Regions from separate parts of the Variovorax sp. VaC1 genome, predicted to be linked through region 2. Evidence: predicted binding sites of a transcription regulator. Region 2 holds the regulator's gene; each other region holds the start of a gene.
The links. The regulator sigma-54, encoded in region 2, starts transcription at its own class of promoters, with help from an activator protein. The targets are predictions, from matches to a motif close to TGGCANGNAANCTGCTTT.
Positions count from the first base shown of each region.

Region 1: ACGLHS_RS13685 (flavin monoamine oxidase family protein) is a predicted target of sigma-54. The motif match lies at 1,656-1,673, and genes of this name have one in related genera.
Region 3: ACGLHS_RS23220 (nitrate- and nitrite sensing domain-containing protein) is a predicted target of sigma-54. The motif match lies at 2,954-2,971, and genes of this name have one in related genera.

Region 1 is NZ_JBIGLT010000003.1:329,117-334,270, reverse strand. It holds gene ACGLHS_RS13685 (flavin monoamine oxidase family protein) at 25-1,620, opposite strand; gene ACGLHS_RS13680 (DUF904 domain-containing protein) at 1,757-1,981, shown strand; gene ACGLHS_RS13675 (cell division protein ZapA) at 1,978-2,313, shown strand; gene ACGLHS_RS13670 (sulfite exporter TauE/SafE family protein) at 2,592-3,419, shown strand; gene ACGLHS_RS13665 (universal stress protein) at 3,485-3,910, shown strand; gene ACGLHS_RS13660 (helix-turn-helix domain-containing protein) at 3,914-4,876, opposite strand; gene ACGLHS_RS13655 (carbon-nitrogen hydrolase family protein) at 5,044-5,154, shown strand, end outside.
Region 2 is NZ_JBIGLT010000007.1:47,715-52,868, reverse strand. It holds gene lptA (lipopolysaccharide transport periplasmic protein LptA) at 1-482, shown strand, start outside; gene lptB (LPS export ABC transporter ATP-binding protein) at 479-1,273, shown strand; gene rpoN (RNA polymerase factor sigma-54) at 1,428-3,026, shown strand; gene ACGLHS_RS25795 (phospholipase D family protein) at 3,037-4,638, shown strand; gene ACGLHS_RS25790 (LysE family translocator) at 4,669-5,154, opposite strand, start outside.
Region 3 is NZ_JBIGLT010000006.1:54,807-59,960, forward strand. It holds gene ACGLHS_RS23200 (branched-chain amino acid ABC transporter substrate-binding protein) at 1-454, opposite strand, end outside; gene ACGLHS_RS23205 (Hsp20/alpha crystallin family protein) at 579-950, shown strand; gene ACGLHS_RS23210 (alpha/beta hydrolase-fold protein) at 1,139-1,897, shown strand; gene tsaD (tRNA (adenosine(37)-N6)-threonylcarbamoyltransferase complex transferase subunit TsaD) at 1,836-2,894, opposite strand; gene ACGLHS_RS23220 (nitrate- and nitrite sensing domain-containing protein) at 3,009-4,292, shown strand; gene ACGLHS_RS23225 (CmpA/NrtA family ABC transporter substrate-binding protein) at 4,640-5,154, shown strand, end outside.

The sequences.
Region 1 (5,154 bases), on a different contig from region 2:
GTGGGTGTGTCCTTCATGCGACGGTCAGGCCACGGCACGGGCGTGCAGCCGCTGGATGGCATCGAGCGACGAGAGCAATGCGCCCTCTTGCCAGGCCGGAATGTAGGAGGCGTGTTCTCCCGCCAGCGCGATGCGGCCATCGACCTGGCACAGGTTCTTGTAGTGCTTCTGCCGTGTCTCGTCGGTCCACATGCCATAGCAGCCGTGCGAGCCCGGCACGCGGTGCCAGCCGACCGAGATGCCGTTGTCGAACTCGCGCGCGTACTGCGGGTGCAGTTGCGTGCCGAACTCGACCGCGCGGCGCACGCGCTCCTCGGGCGCCATGGCGGTGAATTCGTAGGAGTTCAGGCCATCGAACACATAGGCGCCGAGCACCACTGATTTGCCCTTGGCGCCATAGCGCGTCGAGGGGTACGAGATGCGCGAGATCGGCAGGTCGGTATAGCTGATGCCGCCGTAGATGTGCTCGTCTTCTTCCCAGAAGCGGCGCTTGAACTGCAGGCCCACTTTCACCGATGCGCCATAGGGCACGGCGTTGATGGCCTCCTGCATCGGGGCGCTGACCTGGATGTCGATCTGGCTCAGCACCGACAGCGGAATGGTGCACAGGCACCAGTCGGCCTTGGCCTGCGTGACGGCGCCGCCCTTGGATGCGTCGGTGTAGGTGACGGTCACGCCGCGGTCGTTCTGCTCGATCTTCGTGACCTTGGCGCCGTAGCGGATCAGGCTGCCGACTTCTTTCTGGAAGGCCTTGGCGATCATGTCCATGCCACCCACGGGCTGGAAGATCGCGCTCTGGAATTCGTAGTCTTGCCCGCTCGCGATGTAGCGCCAGAGATTCGATTGCAGCAGCTCGCTCATGTCGAGTGGCTTCGATGGCGTGGCCAGCGGCATGAGGCCGCCGCCCGCATCGACTTCGTAGCCACGGCGGTCGCTGCTGATGGGGCCTTCGCGATAACGGAATTGCGTGTCGAGCGCGCCCCAGCGGCGCAGGCCTTCGAGCAGCTTTTCCTTGTCTTCTTTCGTGAGTGCTGCATCGAGGTTGCCTTGCGTGGCGGCCTTGCCGAGCAGCTCGGCGACATAGCCCTGGTAGTCGGCCTGCACGTGGCGATAGCGCTGCGGCTTGCCGCCGTAGGCTTTGCTCGAATGCACCAGCGCGTTGTAGTTGACCTGGACGAAAGGCTCCAGCGCCACGCCCAGGCGCTTGCAGTAGCCGAGCACCGCATGGTGGTGATACGGAATGCGCCACGGCCCCGGATTGAAGTACTCGCCCTTGGCAAAGCCGCACTGCTGCACGGCGCCGCCGAGTTCGGTGAAGGTGTCGCCACCGCGCAGCGTCCAGCAGCGGCCGCCGGCGCGGTTGCTGAATTCAAGAACCTTGACCGAGTAGCCCGCGTTGCGCAACTCGAGCGCGGCGGCCATGCCGGCCAGGCCCGCACCAAGAACCAGCACCGACGCACCCTTCCTTGCGCCATCGAGCTTCGGCGGCCCGTTGTAGTTGGACTCGGCGGCAAAGCCCAGTGATGTCATCGCCTGGTACATCGCGCCGCCTCCGGCGGTCTTGCCGATGAGGGAGAGCAGGTCGCGCCGACTGAATAAAGTGTTGTTCTTCGTGGTCATTGACTGGCTGTGGGAGTTTGAAAGGCAACTGGAAGGCAGCAGAATCCATGCCAAGCCCTAGGGTGAATCGACATTCAAACGGGGCCGCGCGCGCCATCGGCGGTACGGCCTCCCCGGGAAACTACAATCGCCAACCATGCCCGCCTCCAGCCCCATCGATCAGATCGCCGAGCGTGTTGAACGACTGCTTGTGCGTCATGAAGAGGTGCAGCGCACCAATGTGCTGCTGCAGGAACAGGTCGATGCGCTCACGCGTGAACGCGACGCCCTGAAGTCGCGGCTCGCCGCAGCCCGCACGCGCCTGGACGCCCTGCTCGAACGGCTGCCGGCCGAACCCCCATCCCAAGATTCCCCCGCATGAAGCAGATTGAAGTACAGATCATGGGCCAGAGCTATTTGCTCGGCTGTCCCGACGGCGGCGAATCGCAACTGCGCGATGCGGTCGAACGCGTGGACGCGGCCATGTGCAAGATCCGCGACGCGGGCAAGGTCAAGGCCCGCGACCGCATCGCGGTGCTGGCATCGCTGAACCTGGCATTCGATCTCGCGGCGCAGCAAGCCGCGGCGGCCGCAGCGCCGGCGGCTGTGCCCGCTGCCACGGCAGCAGCCGAGACCGGCGAAGCCGACCCAAAGGCCGCGCAACTCATTCAAAGACTCGATCAGGCGCTGGCCGGCGATGGACATTTGCTCTGAATGAGCGCGGCGGACACATACGAGGCGTAAAATCCACCTCGTCTGCAGACGTGTCGGGCTTAATATTTCCTTGTTCCAATGCTCTCCGGAGCCGGGCTTGGTACATCGCTTGACGGGCGTGATCATCTCGCGTCAGATGAACCCGAAGTCTTGCTGCCCTCGCCCACCTGAACCCTGGTTCAGGATGCGGGTCCGGCACACCATCTGCAGACACCTTTTCCCGCCACGGCCCCCAGCCTCACCGCACGGGGCCGTTGCTTTTTGAAGAGCCCTCCGCCGTGAACCTCGCCGCCCTGCTCGACCCTTTGCTGATTGCCGAACTCGCCGCGCTCGGGCTGGGCACGGGCTTTCTCGCGGGCCTGCTGGGCATCGGCGGCGGCATGATGATGGTGCCCTTCATCACGATCATCATGGGCCATCGCGGCGTGCCGGCCGACCTCGCGGTGAAGATGGCCATCGCGACGTCGATGGCGACGATCATCTTCACGTCGGTGTCGAGCGTGCGCGCGCACCACAAGCGCGGCGCGGTGCGCTGGGACATCGTGCAGCGGCTGGCACCCGGCATCGTGATCGGCAGCCTCGCGGGCAGCCTGGGCGTGTTCGCGCTGCTCAAGGGCACGGCACTGGCCATCGTCTTCGCGCTGTTCGTGGGCTTCTCGGCCACGCAGATGTTCCTCGACAAGAAGCCCAAGCCCACGCGGCAGATGCCGGGCACGGGCGGCCAGCTTGCGGCCGGCGGCGCCATCGGCTTCATCTCGGGCCTCGTGGGCGCGGGTGGCGGCTTCATCAGCGTGCCGTTCATGACGTGGTGCAACGTGGCCATTCACAACGCGGTGGCCACCAGCGCGGCGCTGGGCTTTCCGATCGCGGTGGCCAACGTGCTTGGCTACGTCATCAGCGGCCACTCGGTGCAGGGCCTGCCGGCCGGTGCCTTCGGCTATATCTGGCTGCCCGCGCTGGCGGTGATCGCCGCGTGCAGCGTGTTCACCGCGCCGCTGGGCGCGAAGGCGGCGCACAGCCTTCCGGTGAAGAAGCTCAAGCGCGTGTTCGCCAGCATCCTCTACCTGCTGGCCGCCTACATGCTCTGGAAGGGGCTGCACGGCTGATTCAAGGCCCTTGTCGCCCAGGTGCGACTCCTGGCATTCCACGGGGGCAGGCGTATAAGGATTTCATGAAAATCCTCATCGCCGTCGATGGCAGCGCCTACACGCGCAAGGCACTCGATTACCTGTTCAGCCACCGCGCGATGTTCGTTGACGGGCATCAGCTCGTGGTGGTGCATGTGTGCACCGGCGTCTCGGGCAATGTGGCCCGCCATCTCAGCAAGGAATTGGTCGCGGGCTACTACGCCGAGGAAAGCGCCAAGGTGCTCGACCCGGTGAAGGCGCTGTTCGCCGAAAAGGGCCTGAGCAACTACACGATCGACTCGCGCCACGGCCATGCGGCCGAAGAAATCCTGAAGGCCGCGAACGACGCGCAGGCTGAACTGATGGTGCTCGGCACCCACGGCCACGGCATCTTCGGGCGTGCACTGATGGGCTCGGTCTCCACCAAGGTGCTTTCCGAAACCGACATCACGGTGCTGCTGGTTCAGTAGGCCCTACTGCACCCGCTGCTGCCGCCACTCGCGCGGCGAGCAGCCGAAGCGCTCGCGGAACGCGCGGCTGAAATGCGCCGCATCGTTGAAGCCGCGCCCATACGCGATCTCCCCCACCGGCTTGCCTGCAAGGCGCGGCTCCAGCAGGTCGCGGCTGCAGGCCTCGAGCCTGCGTTCCCAGATGTACTGCGCGGGCGTCAGCGGCTCGCTCTTGAAGACGCGATGCACGTGGCTTGCCGACACCCCGAGTGACGCCGCGATGCTGCCCACCGACAGCGAGGGATCGGCCAGTTGCTCGTCGATGCACCGCTTCACGCGCGCGAGGTGGTACGCCGTGAGATTGCTCAGCGATGGCGCTCGCGCCGCCGGCAGCGTCTGCAGGCCCGCCACGAGGATGCTCTGCACGCCGTTGGCGACGGCCAGCGCCGAGGCGGGCTGCAGCGTGTCGATGTCTTCCCGCAGCGTGCGGATCATGCCGAGCAGCAGATGCCCCGCGCCCTCCTTGCCCGACACCGTGGTGGCCGTCAGCGCCTCGGTGTCGCGCAGCTCGCTGCGCAGGCGCTCGCCAGGCAGCTTGAGCACGATCTGCTCGAACCTGTCGTCGAACAGCAGCTCGTAGGGCCGCGTGCTGTCGTACAGCGCGAAGTCGCCGGCCGAGAGCACCGCGTCGCGCCCGTCCTGCCGCACCACGCCCTGCCCCTGCGCCTGGATGCTCACCAAAAAATAGTCGTCGCCCGAGCGCGCGATGTGCCCGCTCGTGCGCATGACCTTCTGGGCACTCGACTTGACCACCGACACGTCCAGGCTCGGCAGCGAGTGCTGGCGGATGCTGCCTTCGAAACGGCCGATGTCGTCCGGCCGCACCGGGTCGCACCCGAGCTGCACGTAGACGTTGCAGATCATGTCGGTCCAGTAGGCCAGGCGCTGGTCGCGCGCCACGGCATCGGTGCTGAGCAACTGGTTCATGGGGTTCCCCGGAAAGCGCGCGTGCAACGCTGGAACAAGAACGCCGCCAGTTCGGATCAAGGCGTTCCGCGGCGGCGAATCTACGCTTCAAGCAACCCGCATGCCACCGCGCAAACCCGCGTCGGGGTGTGCGAAGTTGTTTCATCCACCCCCTCAAGAGGCCCGCCATGCCCACCACCGTTCACCCCAAGCTCCGCGTTGCCGCCGTGCAGGCCGCGCCCGTGTTCCTCGACCTCGACGGCACCATCGACAAGACCATCGACCTCATGGCCCAGGCA
Region 2 (5,154 bases):
GTCTCGATGTGCGCCAGGACCCGGAGGGTTACCAGTACGGCGTGGTCACGGCAGCCCCGGGCAAGCGTGCTTATTACAAGCAGAAGCGCAATGCGCCCGACGAGTGGATCGAGGGCGAGTCCGAAGTCATCGAGTACGACAGCCGCGCCGACAACGTCAAGTTCATCCGCAATGCCGAGATGCGCCGCCTGCTCGGCTCGACGCCGAACGACGAGAGCCACGGCGCCCTGATCGTCTACGACCAGAGCAACGACACCTACACGGTCAACGGTTCCACCGTGCCGCCGAACACGGCGGTCAACGCGTCGTCCCCGACCGGCCGCGTCAAGACCATCCTCACCCCCAAGGCCGCCCCGGCGCCCGCGGCCGGCGCCTCCGCCCCGGCCGGCGCGAAACCCGCGGCTCCGGCGCCCACCCCGGCACCGGGCAAGGGCCTGCGTTCGACCACCACGCTCGGTGGCGAGGGAGAAACCCGCAAGTGATCGAAACCGCTGGAACACAGGACGCCAACGGCACGCCGGGCAGCCGCTTGGTCGCGCGCGGCCTGAAGAAGACCTACGGCAGCCGCACGGTGGTCAAGGACGTCTCGCTCGACGTGCAGAAGGGCGAAGTCGTCGGACTGCTGGGGCCGAACGGTGCCGGCAAGACCACCTCGTTTTACATGATCGTGGGCCTGGTGCGTGCCGACGCCGGCGACATCACGATCGACGGCGAGCCGATCGCCCACATGCCGATCCACCGCCGCGCCCGCATGGGCCTGAGCTACCTGCCGCAGGAGGCCTCGATCTTCCGCAAGCTCACGGTCGAGGAAAACGTGCGCGCCGTGCTGGAGCTTCAGAGCGAGCCCGACGAAAACGGCAAGCTCGTGTCGCTGTCGAAGGCGCACATCGAAGAGCGCCTGTCCGAACTGCTGGCCGACCTGCGGGTCGACCACCTGCGCGATTCGCCGGCGCTTGCGCTGTCGGGCGGCGAGCGCCGTCGCGTCGAGATCGCGCGCGCGCTGGCGACCCAGCCGCGCTTCATCCTGCTGGACGAGCCCTTCGCCGGTATCGACCCGATCGCGGTCATCGAGATCCAGCGGATCATCAGCTTCCTGAAGGAACGCGGCATCGGCGTGCTCATCACCGACCACAACGTGCGTGAAACGCTGGGCATCTGCGATCACGCGTTCATCATCAGCGACGGGCATGTGCTGGCACAAGGCACACCCTCGGAGATCGTCGACAACGCCGAAGTACGCAGGGTGTACCTGGGCGAACACTTCCGGATGTGATCGTGCGGCGAGGGTCAAGGATGAACGTGGCCGTCATCCGAGCGGAGCTCCTGCGCGGAGGGTGTCGCGCACGGCCGCCCGAAGCGGCTTGCCCGCTACCGGCAGGGGAGTGGCATGGCGCAAAGCGCGCAGCCTGGGGGGGAGCCGTTTCCTCATGAAGCAAGGGCTGTCCCTTCGCGTCTCGCAGCATCTCGCGCTCACCCCCCAGTTGCAGCAGTCGATCCGGCTGCTGCAGCTCTCCACGCTCGAACTGAGCCAGGAGGTGGAGCAGATGCTCGACGAGAACCCGTTCCTCGAACGCACCGCGGAAGAAGCGGCGCGCGAGGAATTCGGGCTCGACGCCGTCGACACGCCGGTCCCGCGCGATGAAGCGGGCGAGGCCGGCGAAGGCGACTTCTCCTCCGCGCCCAGCGCCAGCGCAACGACCGCGTCCACCGACACCGCCTCGGCAGCCGACACCGACGGCCCCGCCGCCGAGATCGCCGAGCGCGAGCCCGACTGGGAGGGCGACGGCACTGTCGACATGGCACCGGACGACAGCGAGTGGGGCAGCGACGCACCCGCGCGCCAGAACAACCTGGGCGACGACGAACGCGCCGACGCCACCGAGCTCGCGCGCAGCCAGGAGTCGCTGCAGTCGTTCCTGCACCGCCAGGCCCTGAGCCTGCGCCTGGGCGAGAACGACAGCGCCGCGCTGCGCTTTTTGATCGAATCGCTCAACGACGACGGCTACCTCGAAGACTCGCTGCCGGCCCTGGCTTCGGGCCTGGCGGGCGACGACAACGACCAGTTCGACGACCTCGTGCACCACTTCCAGGTGGCGCTCGGCCTGCTGCAGAGCCTGGAGCCCGTGGGCGTGGGCGCGCGCGACCTGGGCGAGTGCCTGTGCATCCAGCTGCGCGCGCTGGCCGCCGAAGACGCGGGCGAAGACGAAGAACTGGCGCAGGTCTACAAGATCGCCGTTGCCATCTGCAAGCAGCCGATGGAGCTGCTCGCGCGGCGCGACTTCAAGCGTCTGGCCACGCTCACCCGCAGCAGCGAAGAGCTGGTGCGCTCGGCGCTGCAGGTCATTGCGCGGCTCGAACCCAAGCCGGGGCGCCGCTTCGTCGACGTCGAGCGCAACATCGTCATTCCCGACGTGATCGTCACCAAGACCGGGCGCGGCACCAACGTCAAGTTCCGCGTCATGCTGAACCCCGAGGTCATGCCGCGCCTGCGGGTGCACGACATCTACGCCGGCGCGCTGAAGTCGCACAAGGGCGAAGGCAGCCAGGCGCTGTCGCAGCGGCTGCAGGAGGCGCGCTGGTTCATCAAGAACATCCAGCAGCGCTTCGACACCATCCTTCGCGTGAGCAACGCCATCGTCGAGCGGCAGAAGAGCTACTTCGTGCACGGCGAGCTGGCCATGCGGCCGCTGGTGCTGCGCGAGATCGCCGACGAGCTGGGCCTGCACGAATCGACCATCTCGCGCGTGACTACCGCCAAGTACATGGCCACGCCGTTCGGCACGGTCGAGCTCAAGTACTTCTTCGGCTCGGCGCTCGGCACCGAGACCGGCGGCAATGCGTCGAGCACCGCGGTGCGCGCGCTCATCAAGCAGTTCGTGAGTTCCGAGAGCATCAAGAAGCCACTGTCGGACAGCCAGATCTCCGAGATGCTGAAAGAGCAGGGCATCGAATGCGCGCGGCGCACGGTGGCCAAGTACCGCGAGGCGCTGCGCATCGCGCCCGCGAACCTGCGCAAGGCTTTGTAGAAAGCCGCCGATGGCTCGTCGCCTGCTGTCGCGTTGTGGGCACTGGGTTTTCGCCATGGCGGCCGTGCTCCTGTTTGCTGGCTGCGCCACCTTGCCCGACGAGGCCCCGCGCCCGCCCACCAAGGCCATGGCCGTCTCGGCCGACACCGCGCTCGGCAAGATCGCGCTGGCGTCGCAGCCCGACCCCGACCTGAGCGGCTTTCGCCTGATGCCCGGCGGCGACTTCGCCTTCGACACGCGCATCCAGCTCGCGCGCCGCGCCCAGCGCTCGCTCGACGTGCAGTACTACCAGATCGAGAACGACGAGACCGGCCGCTACCTGCTGCGCACCCTGCGCGATGCGGCCCAGCGCGGCGTGCGCGTGCGCCTGCTGATGGACGATCTCTACACCTCGGGCGAAGACGAACTGCTGCTCGGCCTGGCCGCCACGCCCAACGTGGAGCTGCGCCTGTTCAACCCGTTCCCGGCCGGGCGCGGCAGCCTGCTCAAGCGCTTTACCGCCTCGCTGTTCGACTTCGAGCGGGTCAACCGCCGCATGCACAACAAGCTGTTCATTGCCGACGGCGCGATGGCGGTGGCGGGGGGGCGCAACATCGGCAACCAGTACTTCACGCGCACTTCGGGCGAGAACTTTCTCGACCTCGACACCTTCGTCACCGGTGCGCTGATTCCGCGCCTTGGCGTGCTCTTCGACCAGTACTGGAACAGCGTCTATGTGCGGCCGATCCAGTCGGTGGTGACCAGCGGGCTGTCGCGCGAAGAACTGCAGAAGCGCTTCGACGCCGCCACTGGCCCCGACACCACGCCGCCGCCGCCCAAGCCCGCGCCCAACGACGTGCTCGGCTACAGCCCGATGGTCGAAGACCTCGACGCCGGCAAGCTGGGCCTGATCTGGACCACCGCCGAGGCCTACGCCGACTCGCCCGACCGCGTGATCGGCAAGACCGCGTCGTACGGCGGCGTGCCGCTGCTGGACGTCGACAGCGTGCGCTACAACGTGGTCGAGCAGATGCGCCGCGCGCGCTCCGAGGTGACCATCGTCTCGCCCTACCTGATCCCCGGCGCCACGGGGCTGGAGGTGATGCGCGAGATCCGGGGGCGCAACGTGAAGATCAGCGTCGTCACCAATTCGCTGGCTGCAACCGACGAGCCGCTGGTCCACACCGCCTACCGGCGCTACCGGCCGGACATGCTCCGGCTGGGCGCCGATCTTTATGAACTGAGTTCGACGCGCACGCGGCGCAGCGTGCGGCTGGGGCTGTTCGGCACCTCGGTCGGGCGGCTGCATGCCAAGTCGGCGGTGATCGACCAGCGCATCCTGTTCGTCGGCTCGATGAATTTCGACCCGCGCTCCGAGTCGCACAACACCGAGATCGGGCTGTTCATCCGCAGCCCCGAAATGGCGCAACAGACGCTCAAGCTGATCGATGTGCTCAAGCAGCAGGGCGCCTACCGGCTGCGCTTTGCCGAAGGCAGCGATGGCTCGCGCATCGAGTGGGTCAGCGAAGAGGCCGGCAAGACCACCGTGCTGCACGAGGAGCCCGATTCGGGCTTCTGGGACCGCACGATGCTCGAACTGCTGGCGCCGCTCACGCCCGAGAGCCTGCTTTAGCCGCGCGGGCGCCGCCGGGTCGGCTTCTCTTCAGTTGCCGCCGCGCACGGCCGACCACACCAGCCGCAGGCCCAGGAGGCCCATCACGCCGCCGGCGGCCCGGTCGATCCAGGCCTTGTAGCGCAGGTAGGCGGAACGCGGCGCCGCCGATGAGAGCGTCAGCGCGACGATGGTGTACCAGCCCGTCTCGATGCAGAAGATGACCGCGGGCACCGCCAGCGCCAGCACCAGCGGCACCTCGCGCGGCAGGAAGGCCGCGAAGATGCTCGCGTACACCACCGCCGTCTTCGGGTTGCTGACCTGCGTTGCCAGGCCCAGCAGGAAGGTGCGTCCGCCCCGGCGGTGCTGGCGCGGGGAGTCGCCGGCGTCTGCCGCCACGTTCAGCGGTTGCCGCGCCCCGCGCCAGATCCGGATGCCCAGGTAGATCAGGTAGGCGCCGCCGAAACCCTTGATCGCCAGGTAAAGGCCGGGCACCGCCAGGAACGCGGCCTGCAGGCCGGCCAGCGCGGCGATCGC
Region 3 (5,154 bases), on a different contig from region 2:
TGGTGAGCACCGGATCGACCGCCGCGTAGTTCAGGAAGATCACGCGCCGCGCGGGGTCGCGCTCGTTGTTCTTGTCGATGGCATCGACCAGCGCCGCGGCAGTGGCCGACGAGTTGCCCTGCAGCACGATGCGCGCGCCGTCGTCCATGGCGGCGCGCAGAGCGGAAAGCGCCTCCTCGTTCTGCCCCTTGCTGTCGTAGCGGTCCAGTTGCAGGGGCCGCGCACCGCCGGGCAGCTTCACGCCGCCGCGCGCGTTCACGCGCTCCACCGCCCACAGCAGATTGCGAAACACCGCCTCGCCCGTGTTGGCAAACGGACCGCTCATGCTTTCGATCAACGCGAGGCGGATGGGCGCCGCTTGCGGTGCCTGCGCGAGCGCCGCGAAAGGCCTCGCGCATAGCGCCAGCGCCGCGAATTTCAAGGCCTGGCGGCGCCAAATAAAGGGGGGATTCATTGTCTTGAAACGCTTGCCGATGCGCCTAGATGAGGTGTCAAGCGGCACTCACGATTGAACGGCCGCGCAGTGTAAGGGACACACATTCCTTGTCCCCATTGTGTTCATCCAGGAGCTTTTCATCATGTTCTTCGCACCCACGCTTCGCACCGCCCGCTTCACGCCCCGCACGCACGACCACGCCTTCGAGCGCTTCGTGAACGACGCCTTCGCCGGTGCCCGCCGTTCCCCGCTCGTCGAGCAGGACGACAAGAGCTGGACCCTCTCGCTCGACGTGCCGGGCCTCTCGCGCGAAGACCTGTCGATCAGCATCGAAGGCGCCGTGATCCGCATCGACAGCAAGGTCGAAGCCAAGCGCCAGTTCAAGGCCGCCTACGAGCTGCCGCAGGACATCGACGTGGCCGCCAGCAACGCCAAGATCGAGAACGGCGTGCTCACGCTCAAGCTCGGAAAACTGGTGCCGGCAAGCCAAGCCTCTCAGTTGCAAATTGACTAACTTTGCGGATGCCCACAAGAGGAAAATGTTAGTAGCGGCTTGTTTTTGACATTAAACAAGCACCCTATTCACAATAGCGCCGGATAACGTCACATGATGTGACGTTTTCTTAGTACTTTCTTCTTCGTGGGCGTCTCGTAAACGCATCGAGTTCCCGACGGTGCGGATCGGGTGCCCCCAAAGGCACCATGAAAACGCACTTTCAGCCAGCCAACGACCACCATCGTTCCGACACGCTCCTGATCTTTCTGCCTGGCGCGTACCTCAAGCCCGAAGAATTCGAGCGCGAAGGCTTCATCAGCGCCGTGCGGGAGCGCCACCTCGCAGCCGACTCGCTGCTGGTCGACGCGGACGTTTCCTACTACTACGACCAGACGCTCAGCGAGCGCCTGCATGCGGACGTCATCGAGCCGCAGCGTGCCAAGGGCTACACCTCGATCTGGCTCGTGGGCATTTCCATCGGTGGCTTCGGCGCATTGATCCACGAACTGGCGCGGCCAGGTTCGGTCGACGGCATCGTGGCACTGGCCCCATACCTGGGCCGCCGGGTGCTCGGCGCGGAGATCAAGAAGGCCGGCGGCCTGCGCACCTGGCAGGCACCCACCGGGCCGCAGCCCGACGAAGAACCCGATCGCAAGCTCTGGCCCTTCTTCCAGCAGTACCTGGAGCCGCAGCCTTCCAAGGACCTGCCTCAGCTCTACCTGGGTTTCGGCCTGGCCGACCGCTTTGCCAGCAACCACAAGCTGCTGGCGGACGCCCTGCCCCCGGGGCGCGTGTTCACCACCGAAGGCGGCCACGACTGGCCCGAGTGGCGCCAGCTCTGGCGCAATGTGCTCGACGTGCTGCCGCTGCCTTCTTCGCGCGGCCGCATACGCAACCAGTCGGTTACGCGCTTTCCGGTAGCGACGCCTCGGCCGTCAGCGATGCCATCGGCCATCGCGGCCTGACGTCGAAGGCATAGCGCTCGCTGGCCTGCGACAGGCCCGATTGCAGCCGCATGGCAGCGGCCATGGCGATCATGGCGCCGTTGTCGGTGCACAGGTGCAGCTCGGGGTAGTGCACGCGCACCTTGCGCTTGGCACACGCGGCATTCAGCTGTTCGCGCAGGTTCTTGTTCGCCCCCACGCCACCGGCCACGACGAGCCGCTTGAGCCCCGTCTGGTCGAGCGCGGCGAGCGATTTCTTCAACAGCACCTCGACGATGGCCGCCTGCGTGGACGCCGCCAGGTCGGCCTTGTTCGCTTCGAGCTGATCGCCCAGCTTCTTCGCCTGCGTGAGCACGGCCGTCTTCAGGCCCGCAAAAGAAAAATCGAGATCGCCACTGTGCAGCAGCGGCCGCGGCAGCTTGAAGGCAGTGGCGCTGCCGCCTTCGGCCAGCTTCGCGAGCCAGGGGCCGCCCGGATACGGCAGGCCCATGAGCTTGGCGCTCTTGTCGAAGGCCTCGCCGGCCGCGTCGTCGATGGTTTCGCCGAGCAGTTCGTAGCGCCCCACGCCATCGACCCGCATCAGTTGCGTATGACCACCCGAGACCAGCAGCGCGACGAACGGAAACTCCGGCGGATCGGCGCTCAGGAACGGCGACAGCAGGTGCCCTTCGAGGTGATGCACGCCCAGCACCGGCTTGCCCAGCGCCACGCCCAGCGCGCAGGCCACGCCCGCGCCCACGAGCAGCGCGCCCGCGAGGCCCGGGCCGCGCGTGTAGGCCACCACGTCGATCTCGCCCAGCGAACGGCCCGCCTCGGCCATGACGGCCTCGGTCAATGGCAGCACGCGGCGGATGTGATCGCGGCTGGCCAGCTCGGGCACCACGCCGCCGTAGGCCTGGTGCATGGCGATCTGGCTGTGCAGCGCGTGCGAACGCAGCAGCGGCAGCGCGTTGCCGTGCGACTCGACCAGCGCCACGCCGGTTTCATCGCAGGATGATTCGATTCCCAACAAAAGCATGGCGCCGAGTGTAGGTGGCGCCTGCCGGGCACGCCCGCCAAGGGACAAGCGGCGCCCCGAGGCACGGATGTTGCAGTGACGCTGTGCCCCCTGCCCTTCGCGCGCTGCCTCACCATGAAATCCGGACTGAACTTTCTGATCGCCGCCCGCCGCTGCGAAATCGACGAGCTGGACCAGCTCGCCCGCACCAGCGACCTGGTCGGTGTGATCGGCCGGTTGGTCCATGCACTGCAGCGCGAACGCGGCATGTCGAACGTATTCCTGGCTTCGCGCGGCGGCCGCCTCGCCGACCAGCGCGATCCGCAGATCGCCGAATGCCTGTCGCTCGAACAGGAAGTGCGCGCCGGTTTCGACCAGCTCGAAACCGAGGCCCGGCACCGCGCCGGCCCCGGCAACGGTGCCCGCCTCTTCAGCCGCATCGCCTGGGTGTTGCCGGGGCTGGACGCGCTGCCCGCATTGCGCCGCCGCATCGGTGCGCTCGAACTGAAGCCGGCGCAAGCCACCGCCGCCTTCGCGAAGCTCATCGCGGGCCTGCTGTCGGTGGTGTTCGAAGCGGCCGATGGCGCGACCGACCCCGAAATCTCCCGCCTGCTGGTGGCCATGTTCAATTTCATGCAGGGCAAGGAGTTCGCGGGCCAGGAGCGCGCATTCGGCGCCGCCGCACTGGCGGAAGGCCGCAGCGACGAAGCACAGCGCCTGCAATGGCTGCACCTGATCGAATCGCAGGAGCGCTGCTTCCAGGTCTTCACCGATTTCTCGGACGCGGCACTGCTGGTGCTCTGGCGCGAGAGCCAGTCCGACGCCACGCTGGCCGAGCTGGAACGCATGCGCCGCATGGGCGCCACGTCCGCGCCGGCTGCGCCCGCGGGCATCGCCGGCACCCAGTTGAGCCAGACGTGGTTCGACTGCTGCACCCGCCGCATCGACGCCATGAAGACCGTCGAAGACCGCCTGGCCGCCGACCTGCGCGCGCTGTGCGGCCACAAGACCGCGCAGGCGCGCAGCGAGCTGCAGAAGTACCAGGAAGTGCTCGGCACCCTGGCACCACAGGCCGACAACAGCGCCATGTTCTTCGACGACGCCGACGCGCAGGCCGCCGCGCCCGCCCAGTTCGGCCGCCACCTGGAACGCTCGGTGCTCGACATGGTCCAGGAGCAGTCGCACCGGCTGCAAGCCATGGGCGACGAACTCGAAACCGTGCGTGCCTCGCTCAACGAACGCAAGATCGTCGAGCGCGCCAAGGGCCTGCTGATGGCGCACCGACGCCTGAGCGAAGAAGAGGCACACAAGATGCTGCGCCAGACCGCGATGAACCAGAACCGTCGCCTCGTCGATGTGGCCGAGTCGGTGCTGGCGATGGCCGACTACCTGCCGCTCGACACACCGCCCCCGCGCTGAAGGCCGAAGACGGTTCGAGTTGGTGCAGTGCACAACAAGCGTGCATCTCACGTCTCAAGAGGCCTCAGGCCCATGCCGCCCGCAACGGCCTTGCACCGCCAGCTACCCTTTTCATAGCAAATCAGGCATCCGTCAGCTTGGCACACAGCTTGCAACACTGAAGCCATAGACCACCAGGTCTCCAGGCAGGCGGCACCCAATGGCGGGTGTCACCCACCGAACCGGACAAAGGCGTCCTTATCCGCGGGGCTCGTTTTCGAGCAGCCCCGCGCGGTGAGGACGCCTTTCTTGTTTTTCGCTTTGCTTTTTCTTTGTCATCTGTCCCGCCTTCAACCGGAGCCCGCCCCATGACCGACCTGCTCAAAACCCGCCTCAGCCGACGCCGCGTCCTGCAAGCCGCCGCCATCGGCGCCGTGGGCATCGACCCCGCGCTGCGCGCCGCCGTCTGGGCCCAGGGCTCGGACAAGCCCGAAAAGGAAGAAGTGAAGATCGGCTTCATCCCGCTGACCGACTGCGCCAGCGTGGTCATGGCCTCGGTGCTGGGCATCGACAAGAAGTACGGCGTGAAGATCGTCCCCAGCAAGGAAGCGAGCTGGGCCGGCGTGCGCGACAAGCTGGCCAACGGCGACCTCGACATGGCCCACGTGCTCTACGGCCTGGTCTACGGCATGCACCTGGGCCTGAGCGGCCCGAAGAAGGACATGGCCGTGCTCATGACCCTCAACAACAACGGCCAGGCCATCACGCTGTCGAAGAAGCTGGCCGACAAGGGCGCGGTCGATGCCGCCTCGCTCGCCAAGCTCATCGCCAGCGAGAAGCGCGAATACACCTTCGCCCAGACCTTCCCCACCGGCACGCACGC